2 regions of the Sodalis sp. RH19 genome follow, and region 2 is predicted to be linked to the other one. Evidence: riboswitches for the same ligand, from Rfam matches in the RefSeq annotation. Region 2 holds a riboswitch; the other holds the start of a gene.
The links. Region 2 has a riboswitch for cobalamin ahead of btuB (TonB-dependent vitamin B12 receptor BtuB). Riboswitches for the same ligand answer to the same signal wherever they lie in the genome.
Positions count from the first base shown of each region.

Region 1: linked by a shared signal. The riboswitch ahead of ACL2XF_RS08610 (cobyrinate a,c-diamide synthase) and the one ahead of btuB (TonB-dependent vitamin B12 receptor BtuB) in region 2 are both predicted to bind cobalamin.

Region 1 covers NZ_CP178734.1:1,919,274-1,926,837, forward strand. The annotation lists gene cbiD (cobalt-precorrin-5B (C(1))-methyltransferase CbiD) at 1-41, opposite strand, end outside; gene ACL2XF_RS08600 (cobalt-precorrin-8 methylmutase) at 38-691, opposite strand; gene cbiB (adenosylcobinamide-phosphate synthase CbiB) at 741-1,703, opposite strand; gene ACL2XF_RS08610 (cobyrinate a,c-diamide synthase) at 1,700-3,064, opposite strand; cobalamin riboswitch at 3,189-3,372, opposite strand; gene pocR (transcriptional regulator PocR) at 3,686-4,621, opposite strand; gene ACL2XF_RS08620 (MIP/aquaporin family protein) at 4,851-5,681, opposite strand; gene pduA (propanediol utilization microcompartment protein PduA) at 6,309-6,593, shown strand; gene pduB (propanediol utilization microcompartment protein PduB) at 6,590-7,402, shown strand; gene pduC (propanediol dehydratase large subunit PduC) at 7,421-7,564, shown strand, end outside.
Region 2 covers NZ_CP178734.1:4,362,794-4,370,357, reverse strand. The annotation lists gene ACL2XF_RS19675 (hypothetical protein) at 1-436, shown strand, start outside; gene ACL2XF_RS19670 (hypothetical protein) at 556-1,071, shown strand; gene ACL2XF_RS19665 (hypothetical protein) at 1,277-1,906, shown strand; gene trmA (tRNA (uridine(54)-C5)-methyltransferase TrmA) at 2,066-3,175, opposite strand; cobalamin riboswitch at 3,308-3,497, shown strand; gene btuB (TonB-dependent vitamin B12 receptor BtuB) at 3,567-5,444, shown strand; gene murI (glutamate racemase) at 5,389-6,267, shown strand; rRNA gene ACL2XF_RS19645 (16S ribosomal RNA) at 6,619-7,564, shown strand, end outside.

The DNA.
Region 1 (7,564 bases), 2.4 Mb from region 2:
CGCAGCGCCCGGCCATTGTGCCAGACCACGTCGTCCATCATGCCTCCCGCAGTTGATAAAGGAGGGCGTTGACGATGGCCGCGGCGATATTGCTGCCGCCTTTGCGGCCCAGCGCGGCGATGCAGGTCAACGGGCTGTCGGCCAGCGCCTGCTTGGATTCGCTGGCGCCGACAAACCCCACCGGCACGCCTATCACCCCCTGCGGCCGGTAATCCGACCGACCGACATGCTCCAGCAGGCGAAACAGCGCGGTGGGCGCGTTGCCGAACACAAACAGGCTGTTGTCCGGCTCCCGGCCGGCGCGCGCCACCACATAGTCCACCGCCGCCATTGAGCGCGTCATGCCCTGCGCCCGCGCCTGCTCGGCGATACCGGCATCGCCGATATAACAAGCCGCTTTGCCGCCCAGCTGCGCCAGCGCGGTCTTATTGATGCCGGACAGCGCCATGGTGGTATCGGTATATATCGTGCAGCCCCGGCTCAGGGCGTCGGCCATGCGTTCAGCCGCGCCGGCCGAGAAATGCAGAATATCCAGCCAGTCGAAGTCGGCGCTGGTGTGGATGGCGCGCAGGATGATTTTTTCCTGCCAGATATCCTGGAAATGGAAATCGGGACGCTCGCGGGCAATGATCTCCCGGATAATGGCAAAACTGGTGCGCTCGATTTGTTGCGGTTGTTTGATATAACTCATTCGCGTTACAGCTCCGGGCCTGCGCCCTGTTATACAGCCCTGTTAAGTCTCACCACCACCCTAATCCCGCGCCGCCGGCGCGGAGCAGGCACATCGTCGCCAGCATCAGCGCGGAGGCGACATACATCAAGCGGATGCTGTGGATGATGTCGCCAAGGGCAATCTCGCGCCGCGCCTCGCCAATCCAGGGTTTTTCCACCCGGATGCTGAAATAATCATTGGGTCCGCCCAGCCGCACCCCCAGCGCGCCCGCCACCGTCGCCTCCGACCAGGCGCAGTTCGGGCTTTTATGCTGATAACGGTCGCGCCAGCCAATGCGCCAGGCGCCGCGCCCGTCCAGACGCAACAGGCCGGCGGCCAGCGCCAGCAGCAGCCAGCCCAATCGCGCCGGCAGCCAGTTGGCCGCGTCGTCCATTCGCGCCGATACGCAGCCGATGGCTTCGTACTGCGGCGTGCGGTACCCCACCATGGAATCCAGGGTATTGACCGCCTTATAGGCCATCGCCAGCGGCACGCCGCCGATAAACAGCCAGAACAGCGGCGCTATCACGCCGTCAACGCTGTTTTCCGCCACCGTTTCCACCACCGCGCGCATCATTTGCGGCCGCGTCAGGTGCTGGGTATCGCGGCCGACAATGTAGGACAGCTGCCGGCGCGACGCCGCCAGGTCGTCCGCGCGCAGCACGTAATAAACCGCCATGGCGGCATCGCGCAGGCAGCGGGTCGCCAGCAGGGTGTAGGTGAGCCAGGCGGTGGCCAGCCACTCCAGCGCGGGCGAAAAGGACAGCAGGCGCAGCAAGGCCCAGGTCAATCCCCCACTGCCGCCCACCACCAGCAGCCACAGCGCGCCGCCGCCGATATACAGCGCCCGGCGGCTGCGGCAGCAACGGCGGATAACGCGTTGCAGGCCCGTGACGGCATGGCCTATCCAGCGCACCGGATGCGGCCAGTGCGGCGGATCCCCAAGCCACAGATCCAGCAGGTAGCCGGCGAGGTAGGCGCTCAAGGTCATAGCAGCTCGCATCCTTTATCCAGCCAGCGCCGCAGCAAGGCCGGGCGCTGGTAAAAATGCACATGCAGGTAGCTGGCGAGAAGCGTGGCGTCGCCATAACCGCCCGGCCACTGTTTTACCTCGCCGCCGGCGGCGCGTTTGGTGAGGGTAAACAGCGGCGGCTCATCGGTGATAAATTCGGAATGGTGAAATTCGTGACCGCGTAACGTTTCTCCCCTGGCGGTCAGCAGATTATCGGCCAGCGCCCGCCCCTCGCAATAGCCGAAACGCTTGAGTCCCTCGCTCATGCGGCTGACGCCGCGCAACAGGCCGACCATGGGGAAGACGCGGCCCTGCTGATCCTCCAGGGAAGTCCCCAGGTACATCAGCCCCCCGCATTCGGCGTAGATGGCCGTGCCCTGCAGACCGGCCCGCAGCAGCGCCGCCCGCATCGCGCCGTTGGCCGTCAGCCGGTCGGCGAAGAGTTCCGGAAAACCGCCGCCGAGGTAAATCATCTGGCACGCCGGCAGTTCCCGATCGTTTAGCGGGCTGAACGGCACGATACGCACGCCGATATCGCGCAGGAGCTGCAGATTATCCGGATAATAGAAATGAAACGCCTCGTCCTCGGCCAGCGCCAGCGTCAGCTGCGCATAACGCGGCGCGGCGGGCGGTGCGGGCAGGCGGCCCGGAGCGGGCTGGCAGTCGGCAAGACGCAGAAGACAATCGATATCGATATGCTGTTCCACCGCATCCGCCAGTTGGTCCCATTGCGCCTCCAGGCGCCGGTTTTCCTGCGCCGGCACCAGGCCCAGATGCCGGGAGGGCAATGCCCAGTCGCTGAGCGGCGGCAGATACCCCAGCACCGGCAGATCGCAGTAGCGGGTAATGGCGGTTTTAATCAGGTTGAAATGATTGGCGGAGGATACCCGGTTTACGATAATGCCGGCGATGTTGACGGCGGGATCAAACAGTTGAAAGCCCAGTACGGTGGCGGCGGCCGAGGTGGATACCGCCTTGCCGTCGATAATAAGCACCACCGGCACGCCCAGCTGCTTGGCCAGCGCGGCGCTGCTGCAGTCGCCGCCGTCGCTGCCCAGGCCGTCGTAGAGTCCCATGACGCCTTCGATAACGCCCACGTCGGCAGTTTGCATATGCCGGTTAAACAGGCCGTTAAGCGTGTCAGCCCCCAGCATATAGGCGTCCAGGTTATGCGAGGCGATGCCGCTGACCGCTTCATGCCAGCCGGTATCGATATAATCCGGCCCGCACTTGAACGGCTGCGCCCTGAGGCCGCGCCTGGCCAGCACCCGCAGCAGGCCGAGCGTCAGCAATGTTTTCCCGGTCCCGCTTTGCGCGCCGCCAATCAGTATCGCTTTCATCCGTATCCCGTAATGCCAGGGCGGGCCGAACGGGATTGTCGTAAGCAACGGCGGCGGAAAGGCGCTATCCCGACGCAGTCGTTAGGACAACCCGCTTCCCACCGAAGGAGTTGTTACCGAGCCGGTACGGCTCTTGTTATCAGGCAGGTCTTCTGGCTTTGCGTCATCCTCCTCCGGCCCTTCCCAATCATTTTCGATCAGTGGTGACGCCGGATTCGTCGGCATTACAGCAGCGGGGGCTGCGGAGGATTCACACCTCCTTCCCTGACGGCCTTGCGGCGCGTGCAACCTGGTAACATTGGCATTGGCGCCGCGCGGAAATGGCAAATCGTTGCCGGCGGCGCCCCTGTCATCGTTAATCTAAAGTATCTGGGGAAAATATACCCCGGATTGGATCAAAAAAAATGTTCGCCGGCGATGATTTGATTAAAATTTATTGTCGGGGGATAACACTTTTTAGCTATCGGCAATTAGCCATGCCACGGCATGGCGCGATGAGCGGCCATTTTCAGCGGCGAAAGCCATAGCATTAAATAGCGTTGGTTAAATTTAAAAAATGAGATCACGATCGGCTGGAAATAATAACGTCACAATAATTAAAGCGACAAAAGGGAAAAAGGATTAATTACGCGGCATGGCGATATTTTTCGCCGGGCTGTTATTCAGCGCGGATAAACGCTGCTCACGATACGCCTGGGGGGTAATGCGATAGGCCTGGCGAAATACTTTGCAAAAATAGCTGGCCTGGGAAAAACCGAGGTTGCGCGCAATGACGGCGATGGACCAGTCGCTTTGCTCCAGCATCTGGCGCGCGCTTTCCATACGCTGCTGGTTCACGTAGGCGTTAAAACCCACGCCTTGGTATTTTTTGAATAATTTGCTGAAATAATAAGGGCTGAGATAGACCATCGCCGCCACGTCCTCAAGACGCAGGTCCTCGGAGTAATGACTGTCGATATAACGCAGCACCTTTTTCATTTTGCCGTCATGCGCGCTTGGGATCGCCGCCCGGTGCCCGGCGCTCGCCGGCGCGTGTTCTTTAATTACCACGAAATCAAGCTGTTGCTTAAGGTAATTATCAACGATGATTTTCAGCAAATCGGCGGAAGACAGCAGCCGGTCGTAATCGATAACCGGAATGTTCTCGAAATGCTCGGCCAGCACGCCGTTCTGGCGCCAGGTGAAGGAACTGCTCTCCTGCACTTCGGGCAGCTTGACGGTATCATTGATGCGCACCTGGCCGCACAGCACAAATCCCACCAAATGGCCGCCGATGACCAGGGGAATGGAAAAATCGGTCAACCCGGCGTGACAGCGGTAGATACAGGGCTGATTGGATTTAGAGGCTTCAAGTCCGCCGCAGCGGTCGCTCATGCGGCAGCGGCGGCCCATTTCCGGATCCTGGCGCAATGATTGGCAAAACGGGGTGAAATGATATAAATCCGAAACTTCCTCGCCGTGGATATTGACTACCACTACAGCCAAATTGGTGGCATTAGCGAAATCATGCGCGATTTTATTTATCAGTTCTGAATCCATAAAACTACCGGAATTCATATTATGCCCTCTCGCGCTTTACTTATTTTTAATAAACCAGTAACAAAAAAGATATATTTCGCCTGATTGTTACGTTTTAATGAAAGATGCAGCGATTACGACGCAATATCTTAAAGCCGTTTGGGATTTAATCATTTTTTCCTTATTCAAAACCGTGCTCTATCACACAATTATAGGATTGCGCCGGCACCCGGTCCTGAAGCCGGGTGCCGGCCGGGTTGCCCGGGGTTTAAGATTGCAGCGGCGGTTGTCCCGCCGCGTCCTGTTTAATATTGCCGGGCAAATGGGGCGCTATCAGGAAGCGGTATACCGCGGCGCCCAGGATCGCCCCGACGATGGGGGCGGCGATGGGCACGATAAAGTAGGGAATCTCGCGGCCTCCGGTCATCGCCACCTCGCCCCAGCCGGCAAAAAAGGTGAACAGCTTGGGGCCGAAGTCACGCGCCGGATTCATGGCGAAACCGGTCAATGGCGCGGTGGACGCACCGATCACCGCCACCAGGATACCGATCAGCAACGGCGCCAGCGGACCTTTGGGCACGCCGTTGCCGTCATCGGTCAGCGCCATGATAAGCCCCATCAGGATGGAGGTGATGACGGTTTCCACCAACGCGGCCAGCCCGACGCTGATGGCGCTTGCCGGATAAGTGGAAAAGATGCTGGCCAGGAACAAGCTCTCCTGGCTGCCGCGCACCATCTGGTGGGACTGCTCGTAGAGGCCGAACATATTATGGTACAGCAGATAGGTCAGCGCCGCGCCAAAGAAGGCCCCCGCCACCTGGGCCAGGATATAGGGCAGCACTTTCCTGCCCTCGAAATTAGCCAGCAGCCACAGGGCAATGGTTATCGCCGGATTCAGATGGGCGCCGGAAATACCCGCGGTCAGATACACCGCCAGCGCAATGCCCAGCCCCCACACCACGCAAATCTCCCACAGGCCGAAGCTGGCGCCGGCGAGCTTGGCCGCGCACAGCACGCTGGTGCCGAAAAACATAAACAGCCCGGTACCCAGCAATTCGGCAACACATTGCCCTTTTACCGTTCGTAGAGTGTCGCTCATCGTAATTTTCCTGTATGAGGTCGAAATGAAATAATTATTAGCGTGAAATCGCATTGCTTCCGACTGACATTTTGTCTATTTTTAAAAAATCTTTTTAATGAACATAAGACCTTCAAGGCACTACGCTATATGCCCCCATGGCGTTTAGCAAAGTTATTTATCAATCAAATGAGATCTCGCCTGCAATTATCTTTTTACGTAACAAAAACAAGACATAAAATTTCGTTTTTTAAAATATAAAATAATCGCCACAGTCGATAATTTTTATGGGTCATAGGCGCTGCAAGCCTTGCCGCGCAAGGCATTGCCGTTTTTTCGCCATACTATATTATTGCTCTGGCATTATTTTTTACCGTTAACGGGTCGCCGGAAAAATCACAGCCGGGCCTGAATTTCAAGATCAATTATTGAATTATGGAAGGTAAAAAATTAATTGGTGTTATTGCACAAGTCGATAAAAACCAGCCAGGGCGCCGCATTTTCAAACTGAAATGACAATTTTTTGCTATGCCACCGCCAATCATTTCTTCTATTTTCACCCTAATCAAGCCACTATTTTTTATCGCTTATGCGTATATTTTACCTCGGACATCCTCAGAATTTTAATGATTGGTCGAGGTAATAAAAATGCAACAAGAAGCCCTGGGCATGGTGGAAACCAAAGGTCTGACCGCCGCGATTGAGGCGGCCGATACCATGGTGAAATCGGCCAATGTGTTATTGGTCGGTTATGAAAAAATCGGTTCCGGTCTGGTGACGGTTATCGTGCGCGGCGACGTCGGCGCGGTGAAAGCCGCCACCGATGCCGGCGCCATGGCGGCGGCCAACGTCGGTGAAGTGATCGCCACCCATGTCATCCCACGTCCCCACGCGGATGTGGAGAAATTTTTGCCTAAAGGTACCCGCGAATGAACACCGATAAGGTCATCGAGGCGATCCTGGCCCAGGTGATGGCGAAAATCGGTGACGACGCCCCCGCGGCGCCCCCTTCTCTCTCCCCATTGGAACGAGGTCCGGATATGTCGGAAAACACCTGTAACCTGACGGAATTCGTCGGCACGGCCATGGGCGACACCATCGGTTTGGTGATCGCCAATGTCGACAGCGCAGTGCTGACGGCGATGAAACTGGAAAAACGCTACCGCTCGATCGGTATTCTCGGCACGCGCATCGGCGCGGGTCCGCACATTATGGCGGCGGACGAGGCGGTCAAGGCGACCAATACCGAAGTGGTCAGCATCGAATTACCCCGCGACACCAAAGGCGGCGCGGGACACGGCTCGCTGATCATTTTCGGCGGCGAGGACGTGTCCGATGTGAAACGGGCGGTGGAAGTGGCGCTCAAGGAGCTGGACCGGACGTTCGGCGACGTCTACAGCAATGAGGCGGGCCATATCGAGCTGCAGTATAGCGCCCGCGCCAGCTACGCGCTGGAGAAAGCCTTCGGCGCGCCGATCGGCAAAGCCTGCGGCGTGATAGTCGGCGCCCCCGCCGCCATCGGCGTGGTGATGGCCGATACGGCGGTGAAATCCGCCAACGTCGATGTGGTTTCCTACAGCTCCCCGTCCAACGGCACCAGCTTTAGCAACGAAGTGATCCTGGTGGTCTCCGGCGATTCCGGCGCGGTGCGCCAGGCGGTGACCTCCGCCCGTGAAATCGGCAAGACCCTGCTCGGCACGCTCGGCGCGGTGCCGCATAACGATCGTCCGTCTTATATTTAACTCCTTGTGGGGGATGGCATGAAATCCAAGCGATTTGAAGCGCTGGCGAAACGGCCGGTTAACCAGGACGGTTTCGTCAAAGAGTGGGTCGAGGAAGGCTTTATAGCCATGGAAAGTCCCAACGACCCCAAGCCGTCGATCAAAATCGTCGACGGCAAGGTT
Region 2 (7,564 bases):
GACTGACGATGAGTTTTCTGCGCGCCCCCTGTTTTCCCAGCCATTAGTCCAGGTCAACAATGCTGTAATGACGCTACCTAAAATTTGCTATAAAGCAGGGGTTGCCCTGTCCACGGCGCTGTCGGCAAATAGCTATTTCCGAGGAATTTCTATTGTGACCAACCGAAATGAAGCACCCCCTATGGGTTCTACCAGCTTGCAGATATATGATCCGCAGTATAATATTTTCAACTATAAGCTATGTATGGGTATCATGGCGGCTTGTTTTGTCGCTGGGTTTACGCTCGGTAATATAAACTCGTTAATTAATAAGTTATTTAATTTTAATCGTATTGCTAGAGTTCCATTAGCTATGTACTGTATAGTCGCCTTATTCTATTTCTCTCTAGGCTTGTTATGGTACCCTCACTTTTCAAGTGCGCTTAATTATCTGTGATTCTTAAAAAGGCCTATGGCGGGGGGTATTCTTATGATGATAGGTAGAAATATCAGCCTTCAGTTTATCTTCGGATCGATTTTATGTAATAGAAAATTAGTTAGTATTGATAGGAGTTAATGATGCCTGTCTCAGACCCAACAATGCCGACCACAACAACCCATTGCCCTTTAGAGGAGATTAGCCAGGGGGATAATGGTTTCGGTCAGGGCGTTACGCGTTTTGCCAGATCATTTAGCGGCGCGGCCAACAGCGCCTTACCCTTTATCAAGACCCTGTCTGTAGTCACTTTGTCTGCCGCGTCGGCAATAGGTATCGTCTTTGGCGCCCAACGGCTTATCGCTGTTTCAATCCAAAATATCAGCAAGCCGCCCCCCGTTACCCATCTGGACGTCAGGGAATGGAAAGGCAAAATCATGGGCCTGGGTTTGAGCATCGGCATGTTGGGCGGCGGCGCTGCGGGATTCGCCGCAGGCTGTGCGCTAGAATCATGCAAATCATTTTGTGGTGCGGATCCGCTGCGTCATCGTGATAGTGTTTTTTATACCGTAGGAATTGGTTTTATCGTAGGCGCTTTAGCCGGTGTGGCTTATACAAACTTTATCGACATTGAACTGGACAATATTACCCAATAGGATAGTTAATCTGGTCAGGCGGTTACTGTAAGCGAACCGGCTAACTTCGGAATCAATTTTGCCGCTTGCAGGCACCGACCCGGGCGGTTGTTAGGGATATTACCGGCTTCGGGGAGTTTAACCTTTATTTGTGAAAATAGTCTATCAGCGCTTTCGTCTTTTTACATCGTTATGCCATTTAATCCCTTTGCCGAGGAATCATTATATGAACCCTGAAATTAATAATCGAGAAAAGAATAATGCCGGGATGGACAGCCAAGTGTCTCATGCCGATAAATATCACAATAATACGACAAGCAAATTTTTTAAGTTGATGACGAAATTGGCACGTGCCTGCAATTCCGCCACGGCGTTTTGTTGCTCTAATCCTTTATCGGTGATTTCCATCCCGCTTACCGTATCATTAACAAATAAGTTAATTTATGATTTGTTAGGTAGCCTGAAAGCCGCAAGGGCCGACCGATGCTACTTCCAGCTTGAGTTGGAAGGGTGCTGGAAACCGCTGCAAGATTGCAGGATTAACATTGATAAAACGTTAGCGATGGAAAAGTCTTGCGCAGAGTTGAAGGAGATATGCAGTGAAATCCGCACGAGATGCGATACAGAACAGTGGCGCCACGAGCTATTTGAAAATACGCTGGTGAATTGTTTCATGACCGGACTTATGGCCGGCGCTGCAGCCTTTGTAATAGATTATGTTTATCAAGCCGCCCATAACCAGTTTAATCATAAGCCTGGCATGTTAAAGATGTCCATGGTCAGTTTTTTTATGGGTGCGTTATTTTATCTCGGTCTCATGAAAATAAACGATACCGCTTTAGGCTTCGATTGCTAGTTCAGCGCCTTTGCTGTCCGCACCCCGGGGGCGGTCGGTCAAGCTGAAATGTCACCAGCATTGACTATGACAGTGACAAATAAACATCCTTTAAGGGGGATCAGCGGTTCTAGGCGGGCACGAAGCATGCGTAAGAGCCTCATTTTAGGTGCCATTGATCTATGGCTGCGTTTTGGCGGTTAACAGCACTCCGCATTCCATATGGCGGGTATAAGGAAATTGATCAAACAGCGCCAATCGTTCGATACGGTGGGTTTCCGCCAACGTTGTCAAATTACCGCACAACGATTCCGGGTTACATGAGATATACAGGATGCGCGGATACCCCTGCACCAGCCTGACGGTGGCATCATCCAACCCGCTGCGCGGCGGGTCGACAAATATGGTTTCGCAGCGGTAGCTTGCCAGGTCGATGTCCTTCAGGCGGGTAAACTCCCGCACCCCTTGCATGGCTTGGGTAAACTCCTCAGCCGACATGCGGATAATCTGCACGTTGGTCATTCGATTGGCGGCGATATTAAACTGTGCCGCTTCCACCGAAGGCTTGGCTATTTCCGTGGCCAGCACCCGGTTAAAATTACCCGCCAGCGCCAGGGAAAAATTGCCGTTGCCGCAATACAGCTCCAGCAGATCCCCTTGTGCCGGTTCAGTGGCCGAGAGCGCCCACTCAAGCATCTGGATATTCACGGCGGCGTTGGGTTGGGTAAAGCTATTTTCGATTTGACGGTAAATGATTTCCCGTCCCGCCACCGGCAAGCGCTCATCGACATAATCACGGTCCAGGCAAATTTTGGTTTTGGTGGCGCGGCCAATCAGGTTGACCGCAAAACCCTGCGTCCTCAGATGATCGCGCAGCGCGCCCGCATGCTCGCGCCATTCGTCGTCTAACGGACGATGATAGATAAGGGTAATCACCGCTTCACCGCTCAGGGTCGTCAGGTAATCAAGCTGGAACAGCTTGCGCCGCAGGATCGGCGATGGCCGCAATGCGTCCATCATGGCGACCATCAATCGGTTCATCAGTTCGCCGCCGGCGGCGAAGTGATCGATGCGGATCCGGTCCTTGGTCTGCTGATCAAACATTATATGATACAAATCCTGCTCATCATGCCAGACCCGGAATTCAGCACGCATCCGGTAATGTTCGGGCTGCGAGCGGAATATTTCCGCCTCGGGCGCCTGAAACGCCGCCATCATCGCGTTCAGTCGAGCGGCTTTTTCCGCCAGTTGGGTTTCATACGCGCTAATGGGTAACGTCTCGTCGGTCATGATGATCTCTCGCTAATATCCGTTATTTGTACCACTTTGTGGGGGATTGTAGGGGATAAACCGGTGATGTCCAGTGTTGTTGCGCTTATAAATAGTTTGATTATTAGTGCTATAGACATGCTTATCTCTTTGATTGTAGGATTATTGTCCGGTCTTTCGTAAGTTAAAAGGGAATCCAGTGGAAAGCTGGAGCTGACGCGCAGCGGTAAGGGGACTTCAGGGCGATCGCGCAAGCAGACACTGTCTTTATGATGGGAAGTCGTCGCCTGGCGTATTATACGCATCCCAAGCCCGAAAACCTGCCGGTATTCTGTCGCAATATCCCTGTTTATCGCGAGCCATCAAACATGGAACCTGCGGCATCCTATTTTATCATTTGGATGCTATGGCAATGCCTAAGATTAACAATACCGTGCTGCTGGCGCTCTGCGTCACGGCATTCTCCGGGTGGGCGCAAGACGGCGCCCAGGATCAGGCCGCGCAAATGATGGTCGTATCCGCCAACCGTTTTCCCCAGCCAATATCCACCGTACTGGCACCGACCAGCGTGGTTACCCGCAGCGATATCGACCGCGGCCAGATCAAATCGGTGGCCGAAGCGCTAAGCCGTCTGCCGGGCGTGGATATCGCCCAATCCGGCGGATTGGGGCAGCAAAGCTCACTGTTTATCCGCGGCACCGATTCAAGCCATGCCCTGGTGCTGATAGACGGCGTGAGGCTGAACCAGGCCGGCATCTCAGGTTCTTCCGACCTTAGCCAGATTCCGCTGTCCCTGGTGCAGCGCATCGAATATATCCGCGGCCCGCGTTCCGCGGTCTATGGGTCGGACGCCATCGGCGGCGTGGTGAATATCATTACCACACGCGAGCAGCCGGGCACCACCCTCAGCACCGGTATAGGGTCCCATGGCTATCAAACCTATGATGGCTCCACCCAGCAACAGCTTGGAGAGGACACCACCGCCACCGTTGCGGGCAACTATACCTATACCCATGGTTTTGATGTGCGCGCCAACCTGCCGGATACCTATGGCGATCCCGCGCAGCCCGACCGCGATGGTTTTATGAGCAAAACGTTGTTTGCCTCGCTTGATCATATCTTTAACCAGCAGTTCAGCGGTTTTGCCCGCGCCTATGGCTACGACAACCGCAGCGGCTATGACGGCAGCTACGCCTATACCGACCCTGATCATTTTGACGCGCTGCCCGATACCCGTAAACTCTACAGCCGTACTTACGATACCGGCATGCGTTACCAGGACGGGATCTACGCGTCGCAGCTGTCCTTTAGCTATAACCATACTCAGGATTATAACTACGATCCTCAATATGGACCCTATTCCGCCTCCGCCACCCTTGACGATTCCAAACAGTATAATGCGCAGTGGAGCAATACCCTGCAGACAGGCCATGGCACGGCAGGCGCTGGGGTGGACTGGCAAAAGCAGACCACCGAACCAGGCACCGGTTACCTTACCGACGGCTATGAGCAACGCAATACCGGTATCTACGCCACCGCTTCGCAGCTTGTCGGGCCGGTTACCCTCGAGGGCGCGGTGCGCGGTGATGATAATTCGCAGTTCGGCTGGCACGGCACGTGGCAAACCAGCGCCGCCTGGGAGTTCATTGAGGGCTACCGGCTTATCGGGTCTTACGGCACCGCCTACAAGGCACCCAACCTGAGTCAGCTTTACAGTGGTTTTGGCGGCAACGAAGATTTAAAACCCGAGGAGAGCAAGCAGTGGGAGGGCGGGGTGGAAGGGCTGACCGGCCCGCTGACCTGGCGCGTCTCGGCATACCGCAACGATATCGACAACCTGATTGATTATGACACCAACGACGACACTTATAAGAATATCGGCAAGGCGCGGATCAAAGGTGTGGAATGGACCGGCTCGGTCTATACCGGCCCGCTGCAGCATCAACTGACGCTGGAGTACCTCGATCCCCGCGACGCCACCACCAATCAGGTGCTGGCGCGACGCGCCAAGCAGCAGGTGAAATATCAGCTGGATTGGCAGGTGGCCGATATCGACTGGTCGCTTAACTACCGTTATCTCGGCGAGCGTTACGATACCAACTACAACACGAATGACCGGGTGCGAATGGGCGGCGTCAGTTTGTGGGACATCGCCGCCTCTTATCCGCTAACCCCCCATCTGACGGTTCGTGGTAGAATAGCCAATCTGTTCGACAAAGACTATGAGACGGCTTATGGCTACCAGACCGCAGAGCGAGAATTTTATCTCACCGGAACTTATTCCTTCTGACGGTAGCAACATCAAACGGCCCACGATCCTGATTTTCGACTCTGGCGTGGGCGGTTTATCTATCTATGATGAAGTGCGGCAACTGTTGCCGGACCCGCATTATATCTACGTATTCGACAATGAGGCTTTTCCGTATGGCGAAAAGCCGGAAGACTTTATTGTCCAGCGGGTCGTGAATATCGTTGCGGCGGTGCAGCGCCTGCACGTGCTTGATATGGTGATTGTCGCCTGCAATACCGCCAGCACCATTTCCCTGCCGGCCCTGCGCGAGCGGTTTGAGTGCCCTATTGTCGGCGTAGTGCCGGCGATAAAACCCGCCGCCAAGCTAACCCGTAATGGTATCGTCGGGCTGTTGGCTACCCGCGCCACCGTGCACCGTAGCTATACCCATGAGCTGATCGCTAAATTCGCCGCGGATTGCCATATCATTACGCTTGGATCCGCCGAGCTGGTGGAGCTTGCTGAAGCCAAGCTTCATGGCGAAACCATCGCCCTGCCGGTGCTGCAGAAAATCCTGCGCCCCTGGTTGCGGCTTCCCGAGCCGCCCGACACTGTGGTCCTTGGTTGTACCCATTTTCCATTATTAGGCGACGAGCTTAAAGCGGTGTTGCCGGACGGTACCCGGCTGGTGGATTCCGGTTCAGCGATCGCCAAACGCGCGGCCTGGCTTATCGCCCATGAAATAGACGGTGCTTATTCGACGGAAGCGAACCAGGCCTATTGCCTGGTGGCTTCACCGCAGGCCATGGAGCTGGTACCGGTATTACAGCGCTATGGCTTCGTTTCGCTGGAAAAATTGCCGATGCAGCCTGCGGTTGTGTGATAATTCAGCGGTCGGCGCAATATGTGAAATAAGTACTTGTCAGGCTGGGGAAAGTCCCTATAATGCGCCTCCACTGACCGGGAACAAACGCTAACGCGATGCCGGGTCGGGAAGGGAAAAGCGCCCGGTTCGGGCAAATAAAAGCTTGACTCTTCAGCGGGAAAACGTAATATACGCAACCCGCGCCAGGTGAGATTGATGCACGCTGGCCATGCTCTTTAACAATTTATCAGACAATCTGTGTGGGCACTCACAAGACCGTATCGAAACACAAAATACCAAGTCTTGAAGAGTGAACAAACAGTTAATTCATAAGATTAACAGTATGACAATCTTTGAGCATCAAGCTTTTAATTGAAGAGTTTGATCATGGCTCAGATTGAACGCTGGCGGCAGGCCTAACACATGCAAGTCGAGCGGCAGCGGGAAGTAGCTTGCTACTTTGCCGGCGAGCGGCGGACGGGTGAGTAATGTCTGGGGATCTGCCTGATGGTGGGGGATAACTACTGGAAACGGTAGCTAATACCGCATAACGTCGCAAGACCAAAGTGGGGGACCTTCGGGCCTCACGCCATCGGATGAACCCAGATGGGATTAGCTAGTAGGTGAGGTAATGGCTCACCTAGGCGACGATCCCTAGCTGGTCTGAGAGGATGACCAGCCACACTGGAACTGAGACACGGTCCAGACTCCTACGGGAGGCAGCAGTGGGGAATATTGCACAATGGGCGCAAGCCTGATGCAGCCATGCCGCGTGTGTGAAGAAGGCCTTCGGGTTGTAAAGCACTTTCAGCGGGGAGGAAGGCGATAAGGTTAATAACCTTGTTGATTGACGTTACCCGCAGAAGAAGCACCGGCTAACTCCGTGCCAGCAGCCGCGGTAATACGGAGGGTGCGAGCGTTAATCGGAATTACTGGGCGTAAAGCGTACGCAGGCGGTCTGTTAAGTCAGATGTGAAATCCCCGGGCTTAACCCGGGAACTGCATTTGAAACTGGCAGGCTAGAGTCTCGTAGAGGGGGGTAGAATTCCAGGTGTAGCGGTGAAATGCGTAGAGATCTGGAGGAATACCGGTGGCGAAGGCGGCCCCCTGGACGAAGACTGACGCTCAGGTACGAAAGCGTGGGGAGCAAACAGGATTAGATACCCTGGTAGTCCACGCTGTAAACGATGTCGATTTGAAGGTTGTGGCCTTGAGCCGTGGCTTTCGGAGCTAACGCGTTAAATCGACCGCCTGGGGAGTACGGCCGCAAGGTTAAAACTCAAATGAATTGACGGGGGCCCGCACAAGCGGTGGA